3 regions of the Blautia sp. HCP3S3_H10_2 genome follow, and region 2 is predicted to be linked to each of the others. Evidence: predicted binding sites of a transcription regulator. Region 2 holds the regulator's gene; each other region holds the start of a gene.

Region 1 (10,319 bases), on a different contig from region 2:
AATATCACTGGTCTAGGTATTAAGGAAGGGGAGACATCCCCGCCGAAGCGGTATAATTCCGGATCCATGATCCTGGCAATGGAGAATGCAGGTCAGTTGATCGAGGATGAGGATCTTCGCTCCCAGATCAAGGGAAGTGGAATCGGTACCAGTGCGACCAGGGCTGAGATATTGAAGAAGCTATTTAATATACGGTATTTATCCCTGAATAAGAAAACACAGGTGATTACGCCCACACTTCAGGGAGAGATGATTTACGACGTGGTGAATTGTTCCATACGGCAGCTGCTGAATCCGGAGCTGACCGCCAGCTGGGAGAAGGGACTTACCTACGTGGCAGAGGGATCTATTACAGAGCAGGAATATATGGATAAACTAGAACGCTTTGTAAGGCTTCGGACCAAGCAGGTAGAAGACAGCAATTTTCAATACGCGTTGCGGCAGTTTTTTGATGCGGCTGCACAATATTATAAGAAACCGGAGAAAACGGCTGGTGTGAGAGCAGGCACTGCATCAAAAGGCGGTAAAGCGTGAGAACTTGAAACATATAAAATGAGGAGGATGTATGATGTTAAAAGATTTTACTATTGCAAATATGCTGGACATGACACAGACCATCGCAGGAGAACTTTTTGAGGGAAAAACCTACCCGTGGGAAGTTCTTCCGGAAATTGGTGATTTCATTGTAAAATTAGGAAAGACTCTTGACCCGGCAGAGTATGATTATCTGGAAGGCGATATCTGGATCGCAAAATCTGCGAAGGTCGCACCTACAGCCTGTATCAATGGCCCAGCCATTATTGGAAAGAATACAGAGGTGCGTCATTGTGCTTTTATCCGTGGCAAGGCACTTGTTGGAGAGGGCTGTGTAGTAGGTAATTCCACAGAGCTTAAGAATGTTGTTCTTTTTAATAATGTTCAGGTTCCGCATTATAACTATGTTGGAGATGCAGTGCTTGGCTATAAATCCCATATGGGGGCAGGTTCTATCTGCTCAAATGTAAAATCTGATAAGAAGCTTGTTGTTGTGAAAGATGGCGGGGAGAAAATCGAGACAGGGCTTAAGAAATTTGGTGCCATGCTTGCAGACCATGTGGAGGTCGGCTGTGGTTCCGTGCTGAATCCTGGAACAGTGATCGGAAGAAATACCAATATATACCCACTTTCACCGGTACGTGGATGCGTACCAGCAAACAGCATCTACAAGAACAAAGATGAGATTGTGGCGAAACAGTAATAAATTACTTGCATGTGTGTAAGAAAATAAAAGATCTGATGTATATAAAAATGTCCTGACGAAATTGTAGTCAGGACATTTTTAGTGAAAAGAATTGTGCAGCTGGCATATTTTTAAGAATTTTTGCTTTCAAGCATAGGTCAGATTCCAAACCAGAACTTTCGAATTATAGTCAATATGGCAATATGTAACGGATAAAAAGCATAGAAAAAATATTTTGCCCATTTTCCCTGGATAAAACCCCGTTTACCGTTGTACATATTAAGGGAAAGGAAAGCGAAGCAGGCCTTCCACTCATAAATCAGCCAGCAGCTTCCGATCACAGCCTGGGCTGGCTTATACTGGTGGAGCCAGTACATGATCAGAAGAAATACATATCCTTTGTATCCATAATCTGCCTTGAGATAATAGGAAACGGCCAGAAGCAGAAGCATACAAATAAGCTGCATGGTTGCATTTTCTTTAAAATGTTCGATGAGGCAGAAGGCAAGGTATCCAAGGAATAAGGTGAAAAATACATTCTGCTTATCTGGAAACAGAAGAGTACCGTTTTGTGCAAAATTCCACGGAATTTCGGAGATACATGCAAAAATCAGAAGATTTCTTCCGTACTTAAACCGGTTATGTGTGTGGAAAAAACCTTCTACCAGCAGAAAACAGAAAATCGGAAATGCTGCGCGTCCCACGTCACGCATGATCCGGTATAAAGAATAATTGGTACTGCCTATTTGAAATAAGGGGCTGTTTGAGGGGGTGTAATACCGCAAAAGAAAAGAAGCAGTGTGGTCAATAAGCATTATGATCATGGCCAGTACTTTCAGGGCGCTTCCGCTTAAAATACGGAATTTTTCCGGTAAAAAGGATGTTGAAACGGGTGTTGTCATATTCAAAACCTCCTGTTATATTTTCGTGGTGATTTCCTGAAGGGACATGTCTGCTCGGGAAATCACCATGAATGAAAGGTGATTGTTCCGTGCCTTTGGCGCTCCCGCACAGGAACTGCATAATAAATGGACTGTATTTTGCCAGATTGACGTTGCATAACGACGATCTGTTTTAGTTTACCATGAAAACAAAATCCGCACAATAGAAGTCCCATAAATGGTACCGACAAGTTTTTCGTATTTTTTGCAAAATATGACTAGACGAAACGGAGATTTTGTGAGAAAATAACACTAGGTTGTTAGGTCTTTAACAACGATTAAGTAATCAACACTGAAAGGAGTCTTAAAATGATTTACACTACTGAAGTTGAAAACATGTGCCCAGTAGCTAAGGGTGCAAAACATGAGCCAGCTCCGATTCCGGAAGAAGGCCAGTGGGTCCATGCAAAGAAAATTGAAGATATCTCTGGTTTTACACATGGTGTAGGCTGGTGTGCTCCTCAGCAGGGTGCCTGTAAGCTGTCCTTAAATGTTAAGAATGGTGTAATCGAGGAAGCCCTTATCGAGACAATCGGATGCTCCGGTATGACACATTCTGCAGCTATGGCAGCAGAGGTTCTTCAGGGTAAGACAATTCTTGAAGCATTAAATACAGACCTTGTATGTGATGCAATCAATACAGCAATGAGAGAACTGTTCCTTCAGATCGTTTACGGACGTACACAGAGTGCATTCTCTGATGACGGTCTTGCTGTAGGTGCAGGTCTTGAGGACCTTGGTAAAGGTCTTCGTTCCCAGGTTGGTACAATGTACGCTACCAAGGAAAAAGGAGTTCGTTATCTGGAAATGGCAGAGGGCTATGTAACAGGTATCGCTCTTGACGAAGACAACGAAGTAATCGGATATCAGTTCGTTTCCCTTGGAAAAATGACTGACTTTATCAAAAAAGGTGATGATCCTAACACCGCATGGGAAAAAGCAAAAGGTCAGTATGGCCGTGTAGCTGATGCTGTTAAGATTATTGACCCAAGAAAAGAGTAAGCCACAAGCGAAAGGAGACGAACAGAAATGGCATTATTTGAAGGATATGAGAGAAGAATTGCCCAGATCAATTCTGTATTAAATAGCTATGGAATCAGCTCCATCGAAGAAGCTGAGAAAATCACAAAAGACGCTGGTCTTGATGTTTATGACCAGGTTAAGAAAATTCAGCCGATCTGCTTTGAGAACGCTGCATGGGCTTACACAGTAGGCGCTGCAATCGCAATCAAGAAAGGCTGCAGAAGAGCTGCTGACGCTGCTGCTGCAATCGGAGAAGGACTTCAGGCTTTCTGTATTCCAGGATCCGTTGCTGACCACAGAAAAGTAGGTCTTGGACATGGTAACCTTGGTAAAATGCTTCTTGAGGAAGAGACAGAGTGCTTCTGCTTCTTAGCAGGTCATGAGTCCTTCGCAGCTGCTGAGGGTGCTATCGGTATCGCTGAGAAAGCAAACAAAGTACGTCAGAAACCATTACGTGTTATCCTGAACGGACTTGGAAAAGATGCTGCTCAGATCATTTCCCGTATCAACGGATTTACATTTGTTGAGACAAAATATGATTACAAAGAAGCTAAATTAAATGTAATCTATGAGAAACCATATTCAAACGGACTTCGTGCTACTGTTAAATGCTACGGTGCAGATGACGTTCAGGAAGGTGTTGCTATCATGCATCACGAGAACGTTGGCGTTTCCATCACTGGTAACTCCACTAACCCGACACGTTTCCAGCATCCGGTTGCAGGTACATACAAGAAAGAATGTATCGAGCAGGGCAAGAAATACTTCTCCGTTGCTTCCGGCGGTGGTACAGGACGTACCCTTCACCCAGATAACATGGCAGCAGGTCCTGCTTCCTATGGTATGACAGATACTATGGGACGTATGCATTCTGACGCACAGTTCGCTGGATCTTCTTCCGTACCGGCTCACGTTGAGATGATGGGTCTTATCGGAATGGGTAATAACCCAATGGTTGGTGCTACTGTTGCTGTAGCTGTTTCTGTTGAGGAAGCTGCTAAGGCTGGTAAGTTCTAATTAATAGATAAAAAAGCATATTATATCATATAAAAACAAGGCACTTTCACCAAAAATGGAAGTGCTTTTGTTTTGCCCACAAAGTTAACACGGAGGGCTTGCCTCATAAACTATTCTTATTTTTGGCCCTTTTAGGATTGACTTTTATAATGCCTGGACTTACTATGAGGTTATGAATCTTCTTCAATGAGAAGACTTAGTAAACCGTGAAGCGCATCTTAAAAAGGGAGGTATGCGGAATGAAAAAGTCAACATGGAAAGAAAGAATCAGTAAGTTTTTGGCAATTGTGCTTGTCTTTGGAATTGTATTGAGTTGTACTAATATTGAACAGGCACAAGCTGCATCTAAGAAAAAGACTTATTATTATGGTACTGTGCTTAACAGAACAAAAGGCGGTAGAAAATATGGCTCTTGGCAGCCGGGAACTAAGAAAGTGACATATACCAGTAAGTCTATTACATTCTATGGTTCTTTTATGAAGAGCACAAAAGCATCCTTACAGTTCAATAAAAAGAATTTTGTGAAATATGGTAAAAAGACATTCAAGTTAACATCTAAGACAAAATATTACTGGACGGATGAATATGGAAAAATCCCAGCAAAAAAATACGAAGCATTGAGATGCTGCAAGAGCTTAAATGGACTTATGGTAGCTCTTAAAGTAACAAATGGAAAGGTTGTATCATTAACGTTTTATTCATAATGGGAATTAGAGGATCAGAGATGGTCCTCTTTTTTGCGCTCTGCTACCTGATTGGAAAATAGGCTGATAATTTGGAGATTGTCGCTATTGGGCGTTAAAAAATATATAGCTACCCATATCGAAACAGATAATGAATTACAATTTGGGCGGACGTGAGAGAATATTAAATACGCCAATGTCTGATATAGGCAATTACGGCTCAACAAATTTACAATCAAAAAAGAGGCAGAGGCTGCTGCTTATTGTAATTCACAAACCCATCAAATCTCTATCACAATTTTATCACAGATTCCAGGTATATTAATAATCAAACAAAGGCGATAACCTTTTTCATCGTATAGATTAATTTTCTTTTTCATACTAGCCAGGGCTTTTTATCAGTCCTGGCCCTCCTTTTTTATAAAGCAAAAATCTGATGCTGATTCTACGCTTCTATATCCAGCTTTACGTTAAAATAATAATCCAGATAGAAAATCATGAATAATTAATACAACGTTCTGACCAGCGTTGCGAATGGTGTTTTGAAATGGATATTCCGTTGACGAAAAGAGGATTCTATGGTAAAACTTTACTATGCCGAAACATTACAGGAGGTTGACCGAAAATGGCAAAAGAAGCAAAAACAAACGCAATGAGAATGCTTGACAGACAGAAAGTAAAATACGAAACTCTGGCTTATGAGTGTGATGAATTTATTGATGGAATACACTGTGCGGACATTACAGGAGCACCATATGAACAGTCCTTTAAGACTTTGGTCATGGAAGGAAAAAGCGGTGGCTATTACGTCTTTGTAGTCCCTATTGAAAAAGAAGTAGATCGTAAAGCGGCTGCGAAAGCAGTTGGGGAAAAAACGGTAGACATGATCCATGTAAAAGATATTACAAAGATTACAGGATATGTCCGGGGAGGATGCAGCCCGATAGGAATGAAGAAACCATTTCCTACTGTTTTTGATGCATCAGCCGGAAATTTCCAAGAGATATACATAAGCGGAGGGAGAATTGGACTGACGCTAAAAGTTCCTGTTGCAGATTTGCTGAAGGTGACGAATGGTAAGCTGGCAGAGATAACAGCAGTGGAACAGTAAGCAAGGATTACAGGTAATGTTAGCGTATATGATATAATATACATACAAACAGGAAATGCCGTGTTAAAAGCTTCTTTTGAATATGCGAGGATGAAGCTAAAGCTGTCATACATGTGATATTTCCTAAATGCGAAGCAGATTTAATTATGTGAAGGAATAAGTCCCATAGGGGATAGTAAGGAGGCTTTATGAAAGAAGGAAAGAGATTTAAGAAACTGCTGCTTGGATTGGCTGCAGCTGCCATGACTGTAATGTGTGCCATGCCGGTATCCGCGGCAACCAGATCATTTAGCACATCAGTAAAGAAGGGCGAATGCATCCATATTGTAAATGAAAACATCAGTGGAAATGCTATTAGTAATTACATTTTAAGCATTACACCGAAGACTTCTGGAACCAGATATGATATAGTGTATGCGTACAGTGGGGAAGCGCTGGCACTTAAGAATTGCCGTAAGGCTTCTGGTAACATTAAGAATTCTACCTATTTTAAAGCAAATAAGACTGCAAATAGGGGAATCATTGCATGTATTAAAGCTGTTTCAGGCTCAGTTGATGTGAAGGTAACCATTACTTCTAAGAATTCCAAGGCATCGGTCAAGAAAAGCATTATGAAAAATCATAGCCCGCTGAAATCCTTTAAAGTAACAAAGGGCAGGAAACTGTGGCTGAAACGAAATGGCAGCAACATTACGACATTGCCCGTGGTTATTGCCGCGCAGAGTGGTACGGCCATTAAAAGAACATTGACTAAGACTTCTTACGAAACATATAATTTTAAAAGCAGCAGTGTTTTGCTTAGAAGATATGTAAATAATAAGCGGAAACTAAATAAGAACCGTTCTTATTCTTCCACATATGGAAAAACCAGATACTATTCATTCCTTGTTCCAGCGAATTCAAAGGGAACAGCCTATACAGGAGAAATGGCAACGACAAAAGGAACGGTCACCTATTATTATCCGGCAGATTATCTGAATGTTGTTGGAGGCTGGAGTTATACATCTAAAGCAAAATGAATATGAAATAATGGCGGGAAATGCCATTTGGTAAAAAAAACAGGAGAAGATTCTGCGTAGAATCATTCTCCTGTTTTTTGGTGTGAAAATATCCGCGCTAGCAGACTTTCCTGTTTAGTTATCCTGTGCGTCTTCCTCTGTGATTTCAAAGACATGACGCTTTTTAGCCATCTCATCGCTTGCGAGATATTCGTCATAAGTGGTGATCTTGTCGATCATTGTACCATTTGGAAGGATTTCCATGATACGGTTAGCGGTTGTCTGAACAAACTGATGATCATGGGAGGTGAAAAGAATTACGCCTGGGAATTTGATCAGACCATTATTCAATGCAGTGATGGATTCCATATCCAGGTGGTTGGTTGGCTCGTCCAGAATCAGGATATTGGCACCGGAAATCATCATCTTTGAAAGAAGACAACGAACCTTCTCGCCTCCGGAAAGAACGCGGACACGTTTTACACCGTCTTCGCCTGGGAAAAGCATACGTCCAAGGAACCCTCTTACGTAAGTCGCATCCTTAATCTCAGAATACTGTGTCAGCCAGTCGGTGATAGTAAGATCGTTATCAAACTCCTGTGTATTGTCTTTTGGAAAATAAGCCTGTGTAGTGGTGATTCCCCATTTATAATTACCCTCATCTGGTTCCATTTCGCCAGTGATGATCTTGAAGAAGGTTGTGATAGCCTGTTCATTAGCGCCAACGAATGCAACCTTATCTTCACGGCCAAGAGTGAAGGAAATATTATCCAGAACCTTAACACCGTCAATTGTTTTGGAAAGATTTTCTACCATGAGAACTTCATTTCCAATCTCGCGGTTCGGGCGGAAATCAATATATGGATACTTACGGCTGGAAGGACGCATATCATCCAGCTGGATCTTTTCAAGAGCACGCTTACGGGAAGTGGCCTGCTTGGATTTGGAAGCGTTAGCACTGAAACGGGAAATAAATTCCTGCAGCTCTTTGATCTTTTCTTCTTTTTTCTTATTGGCTTCTTTCATCTGCTTGATAAGAAGCTGACTGGATTCATACCAGAAATCATAGTTGCCGGCATACAGCTGGATTTTTCCATAATCAATATCAGCAGTCTGTGTACATACCTTGTTCAGGAAGTAACGGTCATGGGAAACCACGATGACAGTGTTGTCAAAATTGATCAGGAATTCCTCAAGCCATTCAATTGCCGGGAGATCCAGATGGTTGGTAGGCTCGTCGAGAAGCAGGATATCCGGATTGCCAAAGAGAGCCTGGGCAAGAAGTACCTTAACCTTCATACTACCAGTAAGGTCTGCCATCTGTGCATAGTGGAATTCGGTGTCGATTCCAAGACCGTTCAGAAGAGTAGCAGCATCGGATTCGGCCTCCCATCCATTCATTTCTGCAAACTCACCTTCCAGTTCACTGGCACGGATACCATCTTCATCGGTAAAATCTTCTTTTGCATAAATGGCTTCTTTTTCCTTCATGATCTCATAAAGGCGAAGATTTCCCATGATAACAGTATCAAGAACAGTATAAGCATCATATTTGAAGTGATCCTGCTGTAAAAAAGAAAGACGCTGGCCTGGTGTGATCACAATGTCTCCTTTTGTTGGCTCAAGCTGACCGGAAAGAATCTTAAGAAAAGTAGATTTTCCGGCACCGTTAGCTCCGATAAGACCGTAGCAGTTCCCTTCTGTAAATTTAATATTAACATCTTCGAAAAGAGCTTTCTTTCCAACTCGCAAAGTAATATTGTTTGCTGAAATCATATTTTCCTCCTATTAAATACCTTGTCCTTATGAAACACACATAATAATAAGTATAGCCGATTTTCATTTTATCGTAAACTGGCAAATTTGCAACAATTATTTCTGGTTTTTCCACTCTTTTACAGCATAAACATGCAGAAAGGTGACAAAATCATAAAACCTTGTACTTTACAAAAAAAATCACCGCTGTTATAATTTCAAAATACGATGCCTGAAGGAATATTATAGCTGCAAATGCAGACCTGCAGGAGAATTTTTTTGAACTTGACTGGAGGACAGAGAATGCCGAAAAAGCAGATCTATTTAACTGGATTTATGGGAACAGGGAAAAGTACGATTTTAAATTGTCTGCATGAGCTTTGTGGTTATCAGAAAGTGGAGATGGATGAACAGATCGTTTTAGAACAGGGAATGAGCATTTCTGATATTTTTGCAGAAAAAGGGGAAGAATGTTTCCGGAATATGGAGTCGGAGCTTGTGAAAAGAATATCCGCCATGGATAATGTGGTGGTATCGTGCGGGGGCGGAACCGTTATGCGACAGTGTAATGTGGATGAAATGAAGAAGAATGGAATAATCGTACTTTTGACAGCGGAGCCGCAGACGATTTACGAGAGAGTAAAGAATAGTCATAACAGGCCGCTTCTGGAGAAAAATATGAATCCAGAGTACATTGCCAGTTTGATGGAAGCAAGACGACAGAAGTATGAAGCTGCTGCAGACTTTGTTGTGAAAACAGACAATCGGACAGCGGAAGAAATATGCCTGGAGATAAATAAACATCTCGAAACGTACGATAATTCAAAAAAAGATGTGAAATTAATGTTAAAAAAATTAAAAAACTGTTGAAAAGATAATTGGAAATTGATATACTTTAAACAACTTGGGAGGGAAAGATAAAAGGGACATCATATAATTTTTAGTATGATTTGTGTCTAGTAAGGAGAAAGGTTACGGATATGTTTATTACGAGAGAATGCGATTATGCAGCAAGAGTTCTTCGGGCACTGTCAGGGAAGACCCGCCTTAGCGTTAATGAAATCTGCGAGAGGGAATCTATTACCGCTCCCTTTGCCTATAAGATTCTTAAAAAGCTTCAAAAAGCCGGTATTGTGAAAGGATACCGTGGAGTACATGGGGGATATGCTTTGAATAGAGCACTTACAGAGCTTACATTGTTTGACGTATACAGTTCTATTGATCCGGATATGTTTATTATTGAATGTATGGCATCTGGTTATGAATGTCCCACAGATGGACGGGGAGATCATCTTCCGTGCTATATGCATAGAGAACTTTGCGAGATTCAAAAGGGTGTCTGGGAAATGCTTAAGAGAAAATCCCTTCAGGAAGTTCTTGTACCGGAAATGTAATAAAGAGCATGATCATAAATAATAGAAAGATAATTACAGATAGTTTGTGAGAAAACAGGTCAGTCAGACTCTATAAAAGAGTTTTGGCTGGCTTTTTTTGCTACGCTACGATGGTAGAAGTTGAAGGCTTTTGATAACTTTTGTATGTGATAATGTACAAAAAACAAAATGGACATCA
Region 2 (10,319 bases):
AACAGGGAGAGCGCAAACAAAACCGCAGAAACCAGGGAAGTAAGACCGGTACGTCCTCCCTCTGCAACACCGGAAGCACTTTCCACGAATGTGGTAACTGTAGAAGTACCGCACATAGCGCCTACTGTAGTGCCTACAGCGTCAGAAAGAAGTGCACCTTTGATCTTCGGCAGCTTGCCGTCTTTGTCCAGCATATCCGCCTTGGAAGCAACACCGATCAGAGTTCCGAGAGTATCGAACATATCCACGAATAAGAACGCAAACATGATAACGATAAAATCAAGTGAAAAGACTCCTGAGAAATCCATCTTCATAAAAGTAGGTGCCATGCTCGGTACGGAAATACCTTTGGAGAAATCTGGGAGAAGGCTATAGAAGCCAGCTTCCGGATCAGGTACGTAAATTCCCAGGAACTGACAGATGATACCAAGTCCCCATGTGATCAGAATACCCCACAGAATACCGCCCTTTACATTTTTGACAAGGAGAATACCTGTGATCAGGACTCCCAGAAGGGCGAGGAGAACGGTAATTCCAACGGAATGGAAGCTTCCATCATTCATGGAGCTCTTGAAAGAGAACATGCTTACCAGGGTGGAATCGTTGTTTACCACGATCTTTGCATTCTGCAGTCCGATAAAGGCGATGAAAAGTCCGATTCCAACAGAAACAGCATGCTTCAGTGTCATAGGAATGGAGTTGAAAATAGCTTCACGCACATTGGTAAGGGAAAGCAGGATAAAAATAATACCTTCTGCAAATACAGCTACCAGAGCCTGTTCCCAGGAGTATCCCATGCCGAGGACCACTGTATATGCAAAATAGGCATTCAGTCCCATTCCAGGTGCCAGGACAAATGGGTAATTGGATAACAATGCCATCAGGCAGGTTGCGATGAAGGATGCAAGGGCAGTGGCAGTAAAGACTGCACCGCGGTCCATTCCGGCAGCGGAAAGGATGTTCGGGTTGACGGCAAGAATGTAGGCCATGGTCATAAATGTGGTAATACCAGCCATAACCTCCGTCTTTACGTCAGTGTGGTTTTCCTTCAGGTGAAAAAGTTTTTCAAGGTTCATAAATGTTCCCCCTTCTTTTTAGCACGTATGTGCTGTATTTTATTTTTACAGGACGTAATTACTGCTTTCCTGTAATTCTCATGAATAACGTTGATCATATATCTTTGGAAATCGGTTCCACCGGGCTTTTGACACTCCCGCAATCGCTGGCTGTTACATCTTCGTGTGCTTATTAATATATTTGGCCTTATATTTAGAATACACGATTGTCTGATCTTTATACAGACCATAATATCCGGAAGCAGCATAGCTGATAGACACGGCAATAAGATAGAAGGATACGCCTTTAAATCCAAACATCTCAAATGCGATCAGGATGGAAGTAATCGGACAGTTTGTCACGCCACAGAAAACAGAAGCCATTCCACAGGCGGCACAAAGGGATGGGGAAAGCCCCACCAGCTGTCCCACCATACAGCCAAAAGTAGCACCTACGCAGAAAGAAGGTACGATCTCACCACCACGGAAGCCGGCCCGCATGGTAAGGGCGGTGAGAATCATTTTCCAGAAGAATGCCATATAATCAGTTTTGCCAGTTTCCACTGCTTTTTCAATCAATTCAGCACCTGCGCCCATGTAATCGCTGGTTTCGAGAAGCAATGTGAGCACGATCACCAGAACTGCGCCGACCACCACGCGGAGATATTTATTTGGGAAAAACCTGCCGTACAATCTGGCAGTTTCATTCAGGATAATGCAAAATACAATGCTGATCACTGCACAGCCAAGGGCGACTATACCCATTTTGAGTCCTGTTTCCAGGGAGAGTGCAGGAATATTTACCACATGGAAGGCTTCTGGTGTAACTCCCATACCTGCTGCGAACTGTGAGGCAATCAAAGAAGCAATCATACAGGGCATAAGCGCCGTGTAATACATAACGCCTACACTGACAACTTCCATGGAAAAAACAGCTGCAGCCATTGGTGTGCCAAACAATGCTGAGAACGCTGCGCTCATACCACACATCACGATCACGTGACGGTCTTCTTCATCCAGATGAATCCATCTCCCAAGAAGGTTGGCGATGCTTCCTCCTAACTGGATGGCAGCGCCCTCACGGCCGGCAGAGCCGCCTGTCAGGTGGGTGAGTGCAGTGGAAATAAAGATCAACGGCCCGGATCTCCACGGCACATCATCCTGGGAGCGGACTGTGGAAAGCACCTGATTGGTACCGCCATCGTCTTTGCCAAATTCATCATACAAAAATACAATGCAAAGGCCTGACAGTGGAAGCAGGTAAAACATCCATTGATTTGCCTTACGGCAGCTGGTCACAGCAGTTAGTACAAAGGAAAACAGGGTGCTGAAAGCACCTGCGATACACCCAACAACTACTGCAAGAAACAGCCATTTAAACAGGTTTCCCATGTCACGTCTGATCGCCCCTGAATAATAATGTAATTTATCCTCCGGAGTTTGTCTGTTGTCTTTTTCCATAATTCTTTTTCTTCCCCTCATTTGAAAAGCTGGAATATTGTCGAATATTGCCAGACTTTTTTCTTACATAAACCTGAAATTTTGTGTATTTTCATTATACTATATGCATTCGGAAAATGCGACAATTTTTTTTGGAACATCAAAAATTGTCTATAAATTCAAAGCAGATCGTGAAATGCAAACATAATTTATTATAAACTTTTATTATGCGGGGGAAATGATGGGGAACTCTTTTTATACCGGGAAGGGGATTGGTGTGTGTATCCTGGATACCGGAATTTATGAGCATATAGATTTTGCAGGCAGAATATGGGCATTCTATGATTTCCTTGATTTCAAACGGCGTCCTTATGATGATAATGGACATGGAACCCATGTGGCCGGGCTTGTGGCGGGAGACGGAACAGCGTCTATGGGAAGATACAGGGGAGCGGCACCTGGCTGCGGGATCATAGCGCTAAAGGTGCTTGACCGTTATGGAAATGGAAGCCAGGAAGATGTCCTTAGGGCAATCCGCTGGATACGGGAATACAGACAACAATACCGGATAAGGGTGGTGAATATTTCTGTAGGAACTACATGCAATTCCAGGAAAGATCACGCAAGGCTTCTGGAAAGTGTAGAACAGCTTTGGGATGAAGGCATGGTCATTGTTACTGCGGCAGGGAACCAGGGGCCAAGACCTGGGAGTATTACAGCGCCAGGAAGCAGTAAAAAGGTGATCACAGTGGGCTCCAGTGACCTTATGGAAGGGAGAAGTGCTATTTCCGGCAGGGGTCCCACGGCAGAATGTGTATGCAAACCGGACATTGTAGCCCCTGGAAATAAGATTATGTCATGTATGCCAGGAAAGCCATATTCTTACGGCATCAAAAGCGGAACATCCATGTCTACGCCATTGGTAACAGGAGCCATTGCCTGTGTCCTTGAGAAAAATCCGGCACTTACCAATGCCGGGATCAAAATGCTTCTGATGAACAGTGCAGATGACATGGGGCTGCCGAGAAACCAGCAGGGATGGGGGAAATTTAATAGAAAGAGATTCTTAGAAATGGCAGACCATTATCATAAAACATAAGGTTTGCCGGCAAACACTTTGATAATTAACTAACACTTTACAGTATTAAAGAAAAAGCACTTGACGTTACCTGTTTAATTGAGTAAAATGGACTGCAAGAGTTTCAAACAATGAGGAGGAAATATATATGGAAAACAGACGTGTTTCAATGAACCGCCAGACAAATCTGCTTCAGTTAGAGGAGCACATGTATCCACTTGTGGATGTTGCTACTCCCAATGTATTCCGAAATCTTTTTCCATATTCTGAGGTACCGAAGATTGCATTCAACGACAGGGTCGTTCCACATCATATGCCAGATGATATCTGGATCACCGATACCACATTCCGTGACGGTCAGCAGTCACGGGCACCGTACAGCACCGAGCAGATCGTAAGGATTTATGATTACCTGCATAAGCTGGGCGGCCCGGAGGGAAGAATTCGTGCTTCTGAATTTTTCCTTTACAGCAAAAAGGATCGTGACGCTGTTGAGAAATGTATGGAGAGAGGTTATGAGTTCCCAGAGGTTACCAGCTGGATCCGTGCCAATAAGAAGGATTTCCAGCTTGTCCGTGATATGGGAATGCAGGAGACCGGTATCCTGGTAAGCTGTTCTGATTATCATATTTTTTATAAAATGAAAATGACACGTAAGCAGGCAATGGAGCATTATCTTAGCATTGTAAAAGAGTGCCTGGAAATTGGTGTTTCCGTCCGCTGCCATCTGGAGGATATCACAAGAGCAGATATTTACGGTTATGTTATTCCGTTCTGTCTGGAGCTTATGAAGCTGCGTCAGCAGTATGGTATTCCGATCAAAGTGCGCTGCTGTGATACCATGGGATATGGTGTCAACTATCCTGGTGCCGTGATCCCACGTTCTGTACCTGGTATCATTTATGGTATAATGGTTCATGCTGGTGTTCCATCAGAGCTGATCGAGTGGCACGGCCACAATGATTTCTACAAAGCAGTCAGCAACTCCACAACAGCATGGCTTTATGGTGCATGTGGTGTCAATACTTCTTTGTTTGGTATTGGAGAGCGTACCGGAAATACGCCTCTTGAGGCAATGGTATTTGAGTATGCACAGCTCCGTGGAAACCTTGGAGGTATGGATACCACAGTTATCACAGAACTTGCAGAGTACTATGAGAAGGAGATCGGCTATCACATTCCAGAGAGGACACCATTTGTTGGCAAGAACTTCAATGTAACCAGAGCGGGTATCCACGCTGATGGACTTCTGAAAAATGAAGAGATCTATAATGTATTTGACACAGAGAAATTCCTGAGCCGTCCTGCAGAGGTGGCTGTTTCCAATACTTCCGGAGCTGCTGGAATCGCACACTGGATCGACTGCCATTACCGTCTGAAAGGGGAAGCGAAGATTGACAAAAACAGTGAGCTTGTGAAGATGGTCAAAGCATGGGTAGACCAGCAGTACGAAGAGGGTCGTGTAACCGTTCTTTGTGATGAAGAGCTGGAAACCATAATCGGAGAGACCTGCCAGCGTCTTGGTATAACCTTGAAATAACAGATAACCGGATGAGATAAAGGTTGGCTGTGTATAATTACGATAATTTAGTACTAGGAGGAAATAATGGGTAAAATTCAAATGCAGACCCCTCTTGTTGAAATGGATGGGGACGAAATGACCAGAATTCTGTGGCAGATGATCAAGGATGAGCTTCTTCTTCCTTTTATTGATCTGAAAACAGAATATTATGATCTTGGACTGGAATACAGAAACGAGACAGATGATCAGGTGACCATAGATGCTGCTGAGGCCACAAAGAAATACAAAGTTGCGGTAAAATGTGCCACTATCACACCGAACAATGCCAGAATGTCCGAGTATAATTTGAAGAAAATGTACAAAAGCCCCAATGGAACCATCCGTGCCATTCTGGATGGAACTGTTTTCCGTGCCCCGATCGTGGTAAAGGGAATCGAGCCATGTGTAAAGAATTGGAAGAAACCGATCACTATTGCCCGTCATGCGTATGGGGATGTATATAAGAATACAGAAATGTATATTGATAAGCCTGGAGATGCCATGCTGGTATTTAAGGGGGCAGATGGAGAAGAGAGAAGTGAGCTGATCCATCATTTTGACACACCAGGTGTGATTCAGGGCGTTCATAATCTGGATAAATCCATCACAAGCTTTGCGAGATGCTGTTTTAACTATGCCTTAGATACCAGACAGGATCTGTGGTTTGGCGGTAAGGATACCATTTCCAAAACATACGATGGCAAATTCAAAGAAATTTTCCACACCATTTACGAAAATGAATTTAAGGAGAAATTCGAGGCAACAGGCATTACCTTCTTCTATAGCCTGATCGATGATGTTGTTGCCCGTGTAATGAAGGCAGAGGGAGGATTTATCTGGGGCTGCAAGAACTATGACGGAGATGTTATGAGTGACATGATTTCTTCCGCATTTGGTTCCCTGGCTATGATGACTTCTGTACTGGTTTCCCCGGATGGATATTATGAGTATGAGGCTGCACACGGAACCGTTCAGAGACATTATTACCGTCATCTGAAAGGGGAGGAAACTTCTACCAATTCAGTTGCCACTATTTTTGCATGGACAGGAGCTTTGAGAAAACGTGGTGAACTGGATAAGAACCAGGAACTTATGGAGTTTGCAGATAAGCTTGAGAAAGCGACCCTTTCCGTTATCGAAGGTGGACAGATGACAAAAGACCTGGCACTGATCACAACTCTGAAGGATGTGAAAGTCCTGAACAGCCGTGATTTTATTCTTGCAATCCGTGAAAAGCTTGAGACGATGTAAGAGCAAAATGTTAAATTTGTTATAATATGACCGCAAAATAGTAAAAAAGAAGCGGATTTCCGAAATGAAATATGTTTTCGGAAATCTGCTTCTTTTTATATTTGAAGCTGGCTTTTATACAACAAATGAAATGGAAATGTCAGGAAAACGGTTCCTTATGCCAGCTCCTCCCACTTCTCATAAAGCCCCTCCAGCTCCTCTGCGATGGCAGCCTTTTCCCTGCTAAGCCGGGTGCACTCTGCCACATTGGTACACACATCCGGAAGAACCATGGTCTCATCGATTTCTTTGTCTCTTGTTTCCAGCTCTTCGATCCGAGCTTCTACTTTCTTCAGTTCATTTTCCCTTTTTCTCTTCTGGGCCTGTTCTTCTTTTTGCTGCTGCCAGGTGAGTTTGGTCTCAGAAGCTTCTTTCACTTCTTCGGGGGCTGCTTCCTGGGCAGGAGCGTAGATCTGGGTCATTTCATCTTTCTTTTCCAGATAATAATCGTAATCGCCAATGTAATTTACGATGGCCTGATTGGTCAGATCCATGATCCTTGTGGCTGTCTGGTTAATGAAATAACGGTCATGGGATACATACAGAACCGTTCCGGTATAACTGTTCAGGGCCTCTTCCAGAATCTCCTTGGAAGCGATGTCCAGATGGTTGGTAGGTTCGTCCAGGATCAGAAAATTCGCTTCGGAGAGCATCAGCTTGGCAAGGGAAACACGGCCACGTTCACCACCGGATAAAGAAGAGATCAGCTTAAACACATCATCCCCGGTGAAAAGAAAAGCAGCAAGCATATTGCGGATCTCTGTCTCGGTCAGAGTAGGGTAAGTGTCAGAAATCTCCTGGAAAATGGTCTTTTCCATATGAAGTACATGATGCTCCTGGTCGTAGTATCCAATCTGTACTTTGGAGCCAAGGGAAAAACGTCCTGCATCTGCATCTACGATTCCGTTAAGAATCTTCAGAATTGTGGTTTTGCCTGTTCCGTTATTGCCGATCAGGGCAACACGCTCCCCGCGCTTGATTTCGAAATTAATATCTGTAAACAAAGTCTGGCCTGGAAATGCCTTGGACAGTCCTTCTACAGTAAGAACATCATTTCCGCTGATAAACCGTGGCTCCAGGGAAATACGCATCTGATTATCAATTTCTATAGGCTTTTCAATACGCTGGATCTTATCCAGCATTTTTACACGGCTTTCAGCACGTTTGATGGATTTTTCGCGGTTAAAGGAGCGCAGCTTGGTAATAACCGCTTCCTGGTGCTTGATCTCTCTTTGCTGGTTCAGATAAGCCTTATACTGGGCATCACGGAGCTGGGCCTTCTTAAGGGCATAAGCGGAATAATTGCCGTCATACATCCTCATCTGTGAAGCCTCGATCTCTACGATCTTGGTGACTACTTTGTCCAGAAAATAACGGTCATGGGAGACAATAAATACAGCACCCGGGTAATTGAGAAGATAGGTCTCAAGCCATGCGATACTCTCCATATCCAGATGGTTGGTAGGCTCATCCAGAAGCAGGATGTCAGGCTTGGAGATCAGAAGCTTTCCAAGGGCAACGCGGGTTTTCTGGCCACCGGACAGATTTTCAATCTGTTTATTATAATCCTCCTCTTCAAATCCAAGACCCTTCAGGACGCCTACGATCTCGCTTTTGTAAGCGTAGCCATTTTCTAATTCGAACTGATGGGTCAGGCGAGTGTAGCTGTTCATAAGGCTTTCCAGCTTCTCGCCGGCTACATATTTCATTTCCTGTTCCAGAGAACGGATCTTTTCTTCCATATCCAGAATGTACTGCTTGGTGGTCATCAGCTCTTCATAGATGGTGTGATGGCCGTGGATATCCTGGTACTGGGCAAGGTACCCCAGCTTTTTATCTTTGGCGATGACAACATTCCCGGAATCAGCGGAAATCTCCTGCATGATAATGCGCAGAAGAGTTGTTTTACCAGCGCCGTTATTGCCGATCAGGGCTGCCTTTTCCCGTTCTTCTATGTGAAAGGAAGCATCTTTAAGAATCACTTTTTCACCAAAGGATTTGCAGATGCTCTGACATGATAAAATCATAATTTCCTCCTTAAAAACAGATCTGTCTGGCAGTCTGTTAAATCAAATCAGGTACAAAATAGCTTCTGTCCTGACAGTATATTATACTTGAAAAATTGTTTTTTTGAAAGAATAATTGTCAATTTATAAAAAAATCCGCAAAAATTTGTAATTCTGCACAAGTTTAATTGACAAGAAAATAACATTTAGGTATAATTGACATAGTGTTACGCGGAAAGTATAGGCAGCGGAAACAAGGAGGGGAACATTTTGGAGGCGAAAGAAATCTCAAAAGCAGTGATCAAGAGACTGCCAAGGTATTACCGCTATCTGGGGGAGCTGATGGAAGAGAAAGTGGAGCGTATCTCTTCGAATGATCTGAGTAAGAAGATGCACGTGACGGCGTCTCAGATCCGTCAGGACCTGAATAATTTTGGTGGCTTCGGACAGCAGGGATACGGATATAATGTGGAGTATCTTTACACAGAGATTGGTAAGATATTAGGGCTTGACACTATTCACCCTATGATCATTCTGGGTGCCGGTAATCTGGGTCAGGCACTTGCCAATTACGGGGATTTCGAGAAGAGAGGCTTTCGTCTGGTAGGAATCTTTGATGTGAACCCGGTTTTGGAGGGCATTTCAGTCCGGGGAATTGAGATACAGATGATCAGTAAGCTCCCGGAATTTTTAAGAGAGAATCAGGTGGAAATCGCCATTCTGACTCTTCCGAAGAATAAAGCCAAGGAGATGGCGAAGATCCTGATCGAAAATGGAATCAAGGCGATCTGGAATTTTGCCCATACCGATCTGGATGCTCCTGAGGATGTGATCGTAGAGAATGTGCATCTGTCAGAGAGCCTGATGACACTGTCTTATAATTTAAGCCAGTACCGTAATGAGCATAAAGAGAAATAATAGAAGGTCAATGAGGACTGCTGCCTGTCTCGCAGAAAGATTTACAGGAGACCGGGCGGCAGTTTTGCATATGTTATAAAGGAGTGAGTCCCTTATGAAAAAAATTGTGACCTGCAGTCAGATGAAGCAGCTTGACCAAGGCACGATCCGGAATATGCATATTCCCTCCCTGGTGCTGATGGAACGGGCAGCACTTGCCACCGAGGAAGTAATACAGGATTATCTGAAAAAGAGAAGCCAGAGTGGACAGTATGGAAAAGCGCGCGTGCTGGTGGTCTGCGGATCCGGCAATAACGGAGGGGATGGAATTGCCATTGCCAGGCTCCTTTTTCTGGATGGAGTTCAGACAGAAATCTATCTTGCAGGAAATCCGGATAAAATGACAGAAGAAACCAGACACCAGTGGGAAATTGCCATGAGCTATCAGGTGCCGGTAACGAATAACCCGGTATGGGATGAATATACTGTTATAGTAGACGGGATTTTCGGCGTAGGACTTTCAAGGGAAATCGAAGGACACTACAGATCCGTGATCAGCAGTATGAACCAGTCAGAAGCTTATAAAATGGCAGTGGACACTCCATCCGGTATAGATGGAGACACTGGAGCTGTTCTGGGAATTGCTTTTGCAGCAGATGTTACAGTGACGTTTGCTTACCGTAAACGGGGACTGTGCCTTTTTCCAGGCAGAGCGTATGCAGGGGAGATTGTGGTCGCGGATATTGGAATTTATGACCGCGCACCTGATGGTGGGGAGCTTTTCGAGGCGGCCGCCAGGCACATGGAGAATATCGATGTAAAAGAACTTCCAGCCAGGCCTTCCTGGGGAAATAAGGGGACTTTTGGAAAGGTTTTGCTCATTGCCGGTTCCAAGGGGATGTGCGGAGCAGCCTATTTAAGCGCCAGTGCAGCACTGCGCGGCGGAGCAGGAATGGTGAAGCTCCAGACAGTGGAAGAAAACCGGATTCCTT
Region 3 (10,319 bases), on a different contig from region 2:
TAATACAAGGGGCAAAAATAGCTTTGCCCCTTGACTTGTTACATTTATTCGGGACAAAAGTCCCTTATTTTATTTTCCTACTTAAACCTGTAAAGCAGCCTCAAAAGCATCATTCACCGCAACTACTGCATTGCCTGGAGCCTTTGCCGCTTCCCCGATCACCAGCACCTGTCCGGCAACTTTTTCCGCTGTTTCTTTTAAAACACCGTTTGCTCTGGAGCCCATAGCCAGCACTACATTGTCAAAGCCCCTGAGAGATCCTTCTGTATCATCTGCCAGTGCATAATCCACACCATCTGTATAGAAATGACCAACCTTTGCACCAGGACAAAGCTGTACATGGTTTTCCTCAAAATTCTGGAAAATGTATTTGCGGCTTTCTGCTGTCACATCACCTGCAATGACATCTTTCATTTCGATGATCCCAACCTGATGTCCGCGCTCAGCAAGATACTCAGCAGCCTCGCAGCCAACCATTCCGCCACCCACTACCAGCACCTTTTTGCCAGCTTCTTTTTTTCCATCCAAAAGCTCCTGGGCTGTGATATAGCCGCAGTCAGCCAGTCCTGGGATTGGAAGTACCAGTGGATTGGAACCGGTTGCAACAATGATGGTATCTTGGGAAAGGCTGCGAAGGGTTTCCTCATCTGCCTCTGTATTACATCTCAAACCTACTCCGGCGTTCTGACATCTTACGATAATGGAGCGGATCACCTCGGTAAGCTGTCCTTTTCCTGTTGGATAAGCTGCAATACGGAAGTTTCCGCCAAGTTCCTCTTCTTTTTCCAGAAGTGTGACCTGATGTCCACGAAGAGCACACAGCCATGCTGCGTAAAGTCCTCCAGGACCGCCGCCTACAACGACTACTTTTTTCTTACTGTCAGCAGGGGTAAGCTCTGTTTCTCTTCCCACGCACGGGTTTACTGCACAGGTGATGGGCTTTCCGGCAAACATATTCGGCACACAGCCAAGAAGACATCCAATACATGGAGCCAGAGTTTCCAGCTGCCCATTTAACGCTTTATTTGGAAGGTCAGGGTCAGCAATGCTCTGACGGCCAAGGCCGATCGCAGCGATAACTGCCACAACACCGGATACGTCATAGCTTCCGTTTTCCAAAACCTTTGCGCCCCACTGGGCTGCAAAATTCCGCTTGTACTGTCCCATGATGGTGGCTGCAATGCCCAGAACAAAGTATGTAATGTAAAGGGCCAGTGCTGTAGGGTAATATTTTTTTGAATCTGTAGTCTGGTTCATTTTGTTAGACCTTCCTCGTATGTTTTTTGTTTTCTCTGATACTTCATTTATTACGGCTTATTTCTTGTTTTGCCTGTAATTACTAAGTTGTTTATTTATAAAGCAGTTCCCGGATTTCCTCCACCGGCATCTCCAGCCCGCTGTACAGTCTGAATGCTTCGGCGCCCTGCCATAAAAGCATGCCCAGGCCATCACAGGTCTTGCAACCGGCTGCTTTTGCTTCCCGCAGCATCTTTGTCTCTGTCGGAGAATAAACCACATCGGTTACCACCAGCTCCGGGCGGAACCAGGAAAGGTCTGTAATGTTGCTCTGCTCCTCGTATGGTGCCATTCCCACTCTTGTGGCATTGGAAAGAATGTCTCTTTCATCAATTGCAGCTTTTAGTTCTTCTCTGTTTTCAAGATTATGGAGAGTAATTTTACATTCCGGCGCTGCCTTGCTGATTTTCTCAAGTCCTGCCTGTACTCTGTCCCAGAAGCTGTCCTTCAGGTTAAATACGGTAATCTCTTTCGCACCTTCTAAGGCCGCCTGGATCGCGATCGCGGAAGCAGCTCCGCCGCCGCCAAGAAGAACAATTTTTTTGCCGGCTGCTTCTACACCATGAGCCCTCAGATTCAAGGTATAACCGCATCCGTCTGTAATATGCCCTGTGAGCACGCCATTGTCATTCACGATGGTATTTACTGCCTGGATTGCTTCTGCTGCAGGAGTCAGCTTATCCAGATATGGAATGACTGCGTTTTTGCATGGCATTGTCACATTTGCCCCTTTGATGTTCAGGGTTCGAATGGCCTGCACCGCTTCTCCTGCTTTTTCCTTTGGTACGTCAAAGGCCAGATAAGCGCAGTCGAGACCATATTTTGCAAAACAATAATTATACATTGCCGGGGATTTGGAATGCTCTACAGGGGTTCCGATCAGACCCAGCATAGTGGTGGTTCCTGAAATATGCAATTTTTTCTCCTTCCTGGATGTCTCATATGCTTTTTGCACTCGATTGATAATGCCCAGTTGCTACTTTTAACATTATGGCCTATAAACTTTATTGTTCGCACCATACCGTTAGCTCTTCTTTTAGATTGAGACATTTACATTTTTCCATGTTTTTTAAGACCTTTAAAACTTTTTTCTCATCGACCTATGCCTGTACTTTAACTTGTTGTTAAAAAAAAGACAAATTGATTTTTTCTTATAGAACAATAGATTATTTGAATATACAGGTTTATAATAGAGTTGTTTCATTGATTGAAAGAATAGTTGAGGGAATTGAATATGAATTTACTACATTTGCGATATTTTGCAGAATTAGCACAAACACTACATTATACACGAGCTGCAGAACACCTTTGCATCGCCCAGCCAAGCCTTAGCCATGCCATCTCACAGATGGAGGCAGAGCTTGGAGTTCCCCTTTTTGAGAAGGTTGGAAAAAGCATTATGCTCACACATTATGGGGAGCAGTTTCTCGCCTGTGCACAGCAGACGCTTATGACTCTGGACAATGGAGTAGACGCACTCCAGCGGGTTGGACGTGGGGAGGGACTGATCCGCCTGGGGCTTCTTCGTACCTTGGGAGAAGACTTTGTTCCCGAGCTTGCAGCGCGTTTTTTGAAACAGTACCCTGAGAAAAATATCCGTTTTACTTTTAATACCGGAACCACAGGACAGCTGCTCGAAGGGCTTACTGCAAGACGTTTTGACCTGGTTTTCGCTTCCCAGCCACCTGCTGATCTGGGGCTTACCTCTATCCCAGTACACCGGCAGGATCTGGTGCTGATCACTCCAAGAAAGCATCCTCTGGCACAGTTTCATACCATTGATCTTGCACAGACTATTCCTTACCCCCAGGTCTATTTTGCAAAAGGCTCTGGTCTTCGCTCCGTAGTTGACGGCTTATTCCGACAGATCGGGCAGGAGACTCAAATCGCCTACGAGACAGAAGAAGACAGCGTAATCGCCGGACTTGTGGCGCACGGATTTGGTATTGCTGTTGTCCCCTACATGGAAATGCTTCTCCGCCTGGACGTAAAGATCATGCAGATTTCCAATCCCGCCTGGGAACGAAATTTCTACCTGATCAGCAATGACAGGTCTTATCTTTCTCCAGCTGCAAGGGAATTCAGACAGTTTATACTGGAAGGGGTAACATTATAAATAAGTTATAGAAATGAATGATAGATTTTTTGAATGATTCTATATGAAATAAATCATAGTGTAACATGTGACTTATTCCCATATAAATAGAATATGCCTGAAATGCATTCCAACCAAGCCTTCTGAAGCATTAAAGTTCTTGAAAGTTTTCCTACTTTCGGTCGAGAATACATTTCAGGCATATTTTTTTGGTAATAGTTATTTTCTTTAAAAAAGATTTGTTACATAAATAGAAACACTGCTGCCACAATTGCGATCACAACTCCCACTACACTTACAATACTATAAATCTTACGGGATTCCGGGTCTTCTTTCTCCTGGGTGAGGTAGTAGATTTCGGCACAGAGAATTAAGATTCCTATGATAAGTCCAATTACTTTGATTGTCATTATTTTTTCCTCCACTTCAATAAAAATGCTGAGTTTGTAATTACCAGTACTGATCCCGCGTTGTGAACGAGAGCGCCTACGATGGGGTTCAGGATTCCGGTGATGGCCAGTACGATTGCGATAAAGTTCAAGGTCATAGAAAAGGTCATATTCAGCTTGATGGTAGTCATCATACGCTTGGAGAGAGCGATGAGGTGTGGAAGTTCTTTTACTTCATCGTCCACAAGGGCAATGTCAGCTGCGTCTACTGCGATATCACTTCCTACGCCGCCCATGGCGATTCCTACTTCTGCGCGCTTCAGGGCTGGGGCGTCGTTGATTCCGTCACCAATCATACAGACCATTTTGTTTTCCTGCTGGTAGGTATCAATGTATTTCAGCTTGTCTTCCGGGAGACAGTTGGCGCGAACTTCATTGATATGAAGCTGGGATGCGATAGTTTTCGCCGCGTTTTCGTGGTCACCAGTCAGAAGGACTGGCTGAACGCCAAGACCGTTAAGTGCGTCGATCATGCCGGTACTCTCTTCTCGAAGGGTGTCGGAAAGGGCTATGAAACCTGCATATTCTCCGTCAATTGCTACATAGGTAACCGTGCAGCCAGCTTTTATGTACTGTTCTGGATCCAAAGAGTGTATTTCCACACCATTCTCTTTCAGCAGCTCCGGATTTCCAGCCAGAATCTTTTTCCCATCTACCACTGCACAGACACCCCGTCCAGGGATCATCTGGAAATCCTCTGCCTTGGAAAGCACTGCTCCTTCTCTCTTACAACAATTCACAATTGCCTTTCCAAGAGGATGTTCCGACAGCTGTTCCGCAGATGCTGCCAATCTGTAAATGTCATTATTGTTATAATTTTCACTGTTTCTGACGGCTGCGGTCACCTTTGGTGTGTCGTATGTTAAAGTTCCGGTTTTGTCAAATGCGATAACATTTACTCTGGCAAGCCGTTCCAGGGCGTCACCTTCACGAACAAGAAAGCCGTGTTTGGTGGCATTGCCGATAGCTGCCATAATTGCAGTGGGTGTTGCAAGCACAAGGGCGCATGGACAAAATACAACCAGGATGGTCACCGCGCGGATGATCTGACCGGAGATAAGCCAGGTAAGGGCTGCGGCTGTGAGCGCGATCACCACAATCCAGGTAGCCCACCGGTCTGCGATTCCTATGATCTTCGCCTTACCAGCGTCTGCTGATTGGACCAGACGGATCATTCGCTGAATGGAGCTGTCTTCCCCAACCTTGGAAGCTTTCATCTCGAAGGCTCCAAACTGATTCACCGTTCCACTGGATACCTCATCTCCCACCGTCTTATCTACCGGAAGGGATTCCCCAGTCATAACCGCCTGGTTTACAGAGGTCTGTCCGGAAATAATGATTCCATCTACTGGTACCCCTTCACCCGGAAGTACCCGAAGGATGTCTCCTACCTGAACTTTTTCTGCAGGGATGATATTTTCTTTCCCGTCTTTTATTACCCTGGCGATCCGGGGTGTGAGGTGGACCAGCTTCTCAATTCCTGCTCTGGCCCTGGCTACCGTAAGCTCTTCCAGAAGTCCGCCAAGCTGCATGATAAATGCCACTTCTCCAGCTGCAAAATCTTCTCCGATACAGACGGAAGCGATCAGCGCCAGAGATACAAGAACGTCTGCCTTAATGTCGAATTCAGTTACCAGACCAATGATGGCTTCCAGGATAATAGGAAGTCCGCACAGCACAATGGCAATCCAGGACATGTCAAAAGGGAAGGGGGAGATTCCCAGCAGACTTAAGACAATGGCGATTCCAGAGATTACCAGAAAGGTAATATCCTTCTTGGTCCCGCCAAGATCAAGTAACTCTTCTAACTTTCCCATTAGATTTTTCATGGTTTTCCTCTTTTCTATACCATACCAGGTATAGGCTTATTATACCTATAGGGGTATAAGTTGTCAAGTTGCTGAATTACAGTTTCTTGTTTTCTAATTGAGAATTTTTTTCAACGCATACAAAAAACAGGGTACATTCCACATGCAAACTGACACATAAAAATGTGTACCAATGATTTGCTTTGTAAAATGAACCCTGTTCTTCTATTATTGTTCTATTGTATTTATGTTATGCGTTTATACCTTTTATTTCATTTTCACCATTTCCGAAACATATTTCTCACTAACTTCAAGAATATCTGCAATCTCTGCAGCAGACATTCCTTTTTTGGCCAATGACTGTGCGATTTCCCTATCACGCAATTGTATACCTCTCTGCTCTCCAGCTTCGAATTCGGCTTTTCTCAGCTTTCGTTCTTCCTCTTCTTTGTCATACTCAAATATACTCACCGCGATAACCTCCGCTCTATTCCTTTGAAGAAATTCTTCCAGAATTCCATCATGAATACATTTGTCTACAGCTTTTTCCACTGCTGCCTCTAATTCCATAGATTTTGTATATTTACGTACTAGTGCTACATATGCTGCATATTCTCTTAAAGTCTGGCACTGCTCTAATAATTCATGGTTTCTGCCTTCATTAATATTTAAAGTTACTACTTTTAGCTCCAACTTCGGCTCACCGAACAAATTCTCGTACGCTTCTGACAAGCAGTTCTCCCATCTATCTTCTTTCTTATCCATTCCATTGTAGAATACAATAAAATTCGGTGCTGGAATTTTCTGCAACGCTGACGAATACAGAGACTTCTGATTCACCAGCTTCTGGTATTCTGCTGAGATATAGAAAAGATCCCGTAGGGGCATGTTCGGTGTGTAAGTTGACTGGTGTTCATACAGGAAAAGATTCGTGTCAATAATAAATGCCAGATCATTTTTCATTCCCATATAAATAGCATTCTCAAGTGTCACAATTTCCAACTCTTCCGGATTATCATAGGATGTTCCATTAATCGCATTATAAAGCGAAAGCAGATTTTCCCGGTCGGAAAAGAGCATTCTGAATATAGTATCCTTGTAGTTTCTGTTTACCATAAGCTGGTCCTCCTTTTCAGACAGGAGTCAGAAAATACAACTTACACTTACTGTCCGGCAATTACTTTCAGAACTCCTGCTTTTTGAATTTTAATGGGTTTCAAAGCATGAATTTCTGAAATGCAATTAGATGAATCAGATGGCAGATATGCCATGAACTATATGAGAAATATGCTTTTTATAATAGTAACATTGTCAGTGCTGATTTACAAGTACTATATTTATTTTTATCTATTTTTTACTTTATTACTTAAGGATAATTTCCCCCAATTATCCTCATGCGAAAAACGGAATCCCCCTTCAAAGATTCCGTTTTTTGCATTATTTATTCTGTTTTTCTTTCACCGTCATAATTGTCTGATATGGTAATAATTTACCTGTTAATACTTCTGTTCTATTATTCAGCAAAATATGCTTCTCCTCTGCTGCCTCTGGCAGGTCGCTTGTCTCATTGCAGAAATTTATCCAGACTGTAATCTCATATTTTTCATCGGTTCTTCTATAACCAATCAACGTGCCCTTTTCTGTTTCAATTGCTTCAAAATCGCCAAATGTCAGTGTTCCTCCATATTCTGGATCTTTACGCAGGCTCACCATTTTTTGGTAAAAATGATATACACTATGCTGTTCTTCAACCTGAGACTTTACATTAATTGCTTTATAATTTGGATTTACGGAAATCCACGGCTCTTTCTCTGAAAAACCAGCATAAGAAGAATCATCCCACTGCATAGGAGTTCTGCTGTTGTCTCTGCCCCTTGCGCGGAAATATTCCATGTCTTTTCCCGTGTCTTCCCCATCTTTTATGCTCTGCTCATAGCGGTCAATTGCAAATGGATCCCGAAGTTCACTGGCATCTTTAAATGGATAATTCTCCATTCCTATTTCCTGTCCCTGATAAATAAAGGGGGTTCCACGCAGGAAGAAATACAACGCGCCAAGTGCAGTCTTGCTTTCATAACCAATCTCCGCTTTCGGAACATATTTGTCGACGGAACGGGGCTGATCATGATTTTCCAGATAAGGACTTCCCCAGCCATGCTTCTGGATTGCTGCCTGACTCTTAAAAATCCGTTCCTTCAGTTCCTTTACAGACCACTGTCTTTTCCATTCTTTTCCGTTTCGTTTCTCAATATCCATGTCTGTGTAGGTGAAGTCAAATACCATGGAAAAAAGCCCGTCTTCCCCAATAAAGCGCTCCATTTTCTCTTCCGGTACTCCAACCTCAGCAACGGTCATCATATCATATTTGTCGAATACTTCTTCCTTTAGCTCCTGAAGATAATCTTCAATTCCGTCCTGCATCAGCACATGATTTTCCATAGACGCCATGCCGTCTGAGCCATCTGCGGGGATCGGCTTTTGTTCCAATGCCTCCCTGGATTTCTTGATATTTCCAATTGCATCAATCCGGAATCCGGCAATTCCTTTTTTCTGCCAGAATTTCATCATCTCAATGATTTCTTTTCGAAGCTCTGGATTTTCCCAATTCAGATCCGGCTGCTCCTTGGAAAAAGAATGGAAGTAAAAACGATTGCTGTCCCTAATTCGCTCCCAAGCACTTGTGGCATTGTAGCATCGCATATTGTTCGGTTCTTTTCCAGCAGTCTCTTCTATGATAAAATAAGAAGCATATTTACTCTCCGGATCTTTCACTGCTGCCTTGAACCACTCATGTTCATTGGAGCAGTGGTTTACCACCAGATCCATCAATACTTTTATTCCCCGCTTTTTCGCCTCTTCCACCAGTTCTTCCAGATCTTCATTGGTTCCAAAACTTGGATCTACATTATAATAATCCGCAATATCGTAACCATTATCCATCATTGGGGATACATTAATAGGACATAACCAGATGGTGTCAGCTCCAAGTTTTTCTATATAATCCAGTCTCCGAATAATCCCCCTCAGATCTCCGATTCCATCCCCATTGGTATCTTGAAAGCTTTTGGGGTAAATCTGATATACAACTGTATTTTTCCACCACTTTTCTTTCATAATCTTACTGCACCTCTCTTACTTAATAGCACCTGCAACCACACCATCAATGATCTGTTTCTGCAAAAATGCGTAAATAATGATAACCGGAAGGATTGACATGATCAGTCCGGAACACACCAGTGAATAATCTACAGAATATTGCCCAAAGAAAGAATATGTCATAAGCGGCAATGTTTTTAATTTGTTGCTCTGAAGCAGGATATATGGAAGCAGGAAATCATTCCAGATTGCCAGAATATCCAGCACTGCCACTGTAGAAATAATAGGTTTCAATAAGGGAAAAATAATCTTAAACAAAATCTGAAACTCACTGCATCCGTCGATTCTGGCAGCCTCATCCAGTTCCACCGGAATATTTTTTATAAATCCCTGAAGCATAAATACTGCCATGGAAATATGTGCCCCTATGTAAAATACAACCACCATAAAAATATTATCTACGGCATTAATTGCAGAAAAGTTCTTTACAATTGGAATCATGATCGTCTGGAACGGAATGATCATAGATGCAACCATGATCATAAACAGGATCCTGTTAATTTTCCAGTTGTTTCGTGCAAAGAAATAGGCACACATCACTGCAAATAAAATGATTAAAACAATACTTAATACCGTGATGATCAAGGAATTACGGAATGTCTGCAGGTAATTCATTGCAGAAAAAGCTTTCATATAACCTGCAATATTAAGCTTTTCCGGTAATGCCAGCGGATCTAATATAATTTCTTTATTTCCCTTAAAGCTGTTTAACAGAACAAGGAAAAAGGGGACCAGAAAGATAACCAGCAAAATGGAAAACAATACATAAATGAGCGGTTGGCTGATATTGCTTTTTTTCATATTCTTTTTCATTACGCTTCAACCTCCTTACTCTTGGATAGTCCAACCTGTGTCAAAGTGATCACTACAACAATTGCGAACAGAATCAATGCCTCTGCCTGTCCTACTCCATACTGCTGGGATGTAAATGCCCTTTCATATACCTGCATTGCAACAAGCTTTGTAGAAGCAAAAGGTCCGCCATTTGTCAGTGACATATTTACATCATATGCCATAAATGCAGCTTTAATTGACATGAATCCGCAAACTGTGATAGATGGCATGATCAGTGGCATGATGATGTAGCGCAATTCTTTCAGACCAGTTGAACCATCCAGCCTGGCGGCTTCCAACACATCCTTTGGAAGTCCAACGATTCCAGCCATATAAATCAGCATCAGATAACCTGCTAACTGCCATACGGCAACTGCAATCAGTGAGCCAAAAGCTGTACCAGGCTGACTTAACAGATTTTTCTGTAAAAAATCTATATTTAACAGGTTCCCAATAGTGGGAAGTGCTGTGGAAAAAACAAATTTCCAGATAAGTCCTAATACAACTCCACCGATCAGGTTTGGTGTAAAGAATCCTACGCGGAAAACGCCCTGTGCCTTGATTCCTCTTGTAAGTTCATATGCAATGAAAAAAGCTACAATATTGGTAATCACAACTACGAATAAAACATACTGAAATGTCTTTAATAGCGATGTGATAAATTCTGTATCCTTAAAGGCA

The links. Region 2 encodes Rex, which represses fermentation and respiration genes when NADH is low (regulators of the CRP and FNR family bind a similar motif). Its sites were predicted from a motif close to ATTGTTAANTANTTAACAAT; they were not measured.
Region 1: the regulator Rex is predicted to act here: its motif matches at 2,417-2,436, upstream of ACTQWB_RS14850 (iron-sulfur cluster assembly scaffold protein).
Region 3: the regulator Rex is predicted to act here: its motif matches at 2,417-2,436, upstream of ACTQWB_RS10660 (shikimate dehydrogenase).

What each region holds. Positions count from the first base shown of each region.
Region 1 is NZ_JBQKCL010000015.1:7,298-17,616, reverse strand. It holds gene ACTQWB_RS14865 (DNA topoisomerase) at 1-534, shown strand, start outside; gene ACTQWB_RS14860 (acyltransferase) at 569-1,237, shown strand; gene ACTQWB_RS14855 (TraX family protein) at 1,378-2,121, opposite strand; gene ACTQWB_RS14850 (iron-sulfur cluster assembly scaffold protein) at 2,470-3,162, shown strand; gene ACTQWB_RS14845 (GGGtGRT protein) at 3,190-4,200, shown strand; gene ACTQWB_RS14840 (hypothetical protein) at 4,440-4,904, shown strand; gene ybaK (Cys-tRNA(Pro) deacylase) at 5,509-5,994, shown strand; gene ACTQWB_RS14830 (hypothetical protein) at 6,183-7,013, shown strand; gene ACTQWB_RS14825 (ABC-F family ATP-binding cassette domain-containing protein) at 7,128-8,768, opposite strand; gene ACTQWB_RS14820 (shikimate kinase) at 9,051-9,617, shown strand; gene ACTQWB_RS14815 (RrF2 family transcriptional regulator) at 9,728-10,141, shown strand.
Region 2 is NZ_JBQKCL010000002.1:92,693-103,011, reverse strand. It holds gene ACTQWB_RS02500 (NCS2 family permease) at 1-1,076, opposite strand, end outside; gene ACTQWB_RS02495 (chloride channel protein) at 1,230-2,519, opposite strand; gene ACTQWB_RS02490 (S8 family peptidase) at 2,737-3,594, shown strand; gene ACTQWB_RS02485 (2-isopropylmalate synthase) at 3,722-5,113, shown strand; gene ACTQWB_RS02480 (NADP-dependent isocitrate dehydrogenase) at 5,180-6,385, shown strand; gene ACTQWB_RS02475 (ABC-F family ATP-binding cassette domain-containing protein) at 6,541-8,451, opposite strand; gene ACTQWB_RS02470 (redox-sensing transcriptional repressor Rex) at 8,701-9,348, shown strand; gene ACTQWB_RS02465 (NAD(P)H-hydrate dehydratase) at 9,443-10,319, shown strand, end outside.
Region 3 is NZ_JBQKCL010000008.1:127,196-137,514, forward strand. It holds gene ACTQWB_RS10655 (FAD-dependent oxidoreductase) at 82-1,257, opposite strand; gene ACTQWB_RS10660 (shikimate dehydrogenase) at 1,349-2,212, opposite strand; gene ACTQWB_RS10665 (LysR family transcriptional regulator) at 2,531-3,412, shown strand; gene ACTQWB_RS10670 (hypothetical protein) at 3,634-3,801, opposite strand; gene ACTQWB_RS10675 (heavy metal translocating P-type ATPase) at 3,801-5,669, opposite strand; gene ACTQWB_RS10680 (hypothetical protein) at 5,916-6,764, opposite strand; gene ACTQWB_RS10685 (alpha-glucosidase) at 7,086-8,762, opposite strand; gene ACTQWB_RS10690 (carbohydrate ABC transporter permease) at 8,781-9,617, opposite strand; gene ACTQWB_RS10695 (carbohydrate ABC transporter permease) at 9,617-10,319, opposite strand, start outside.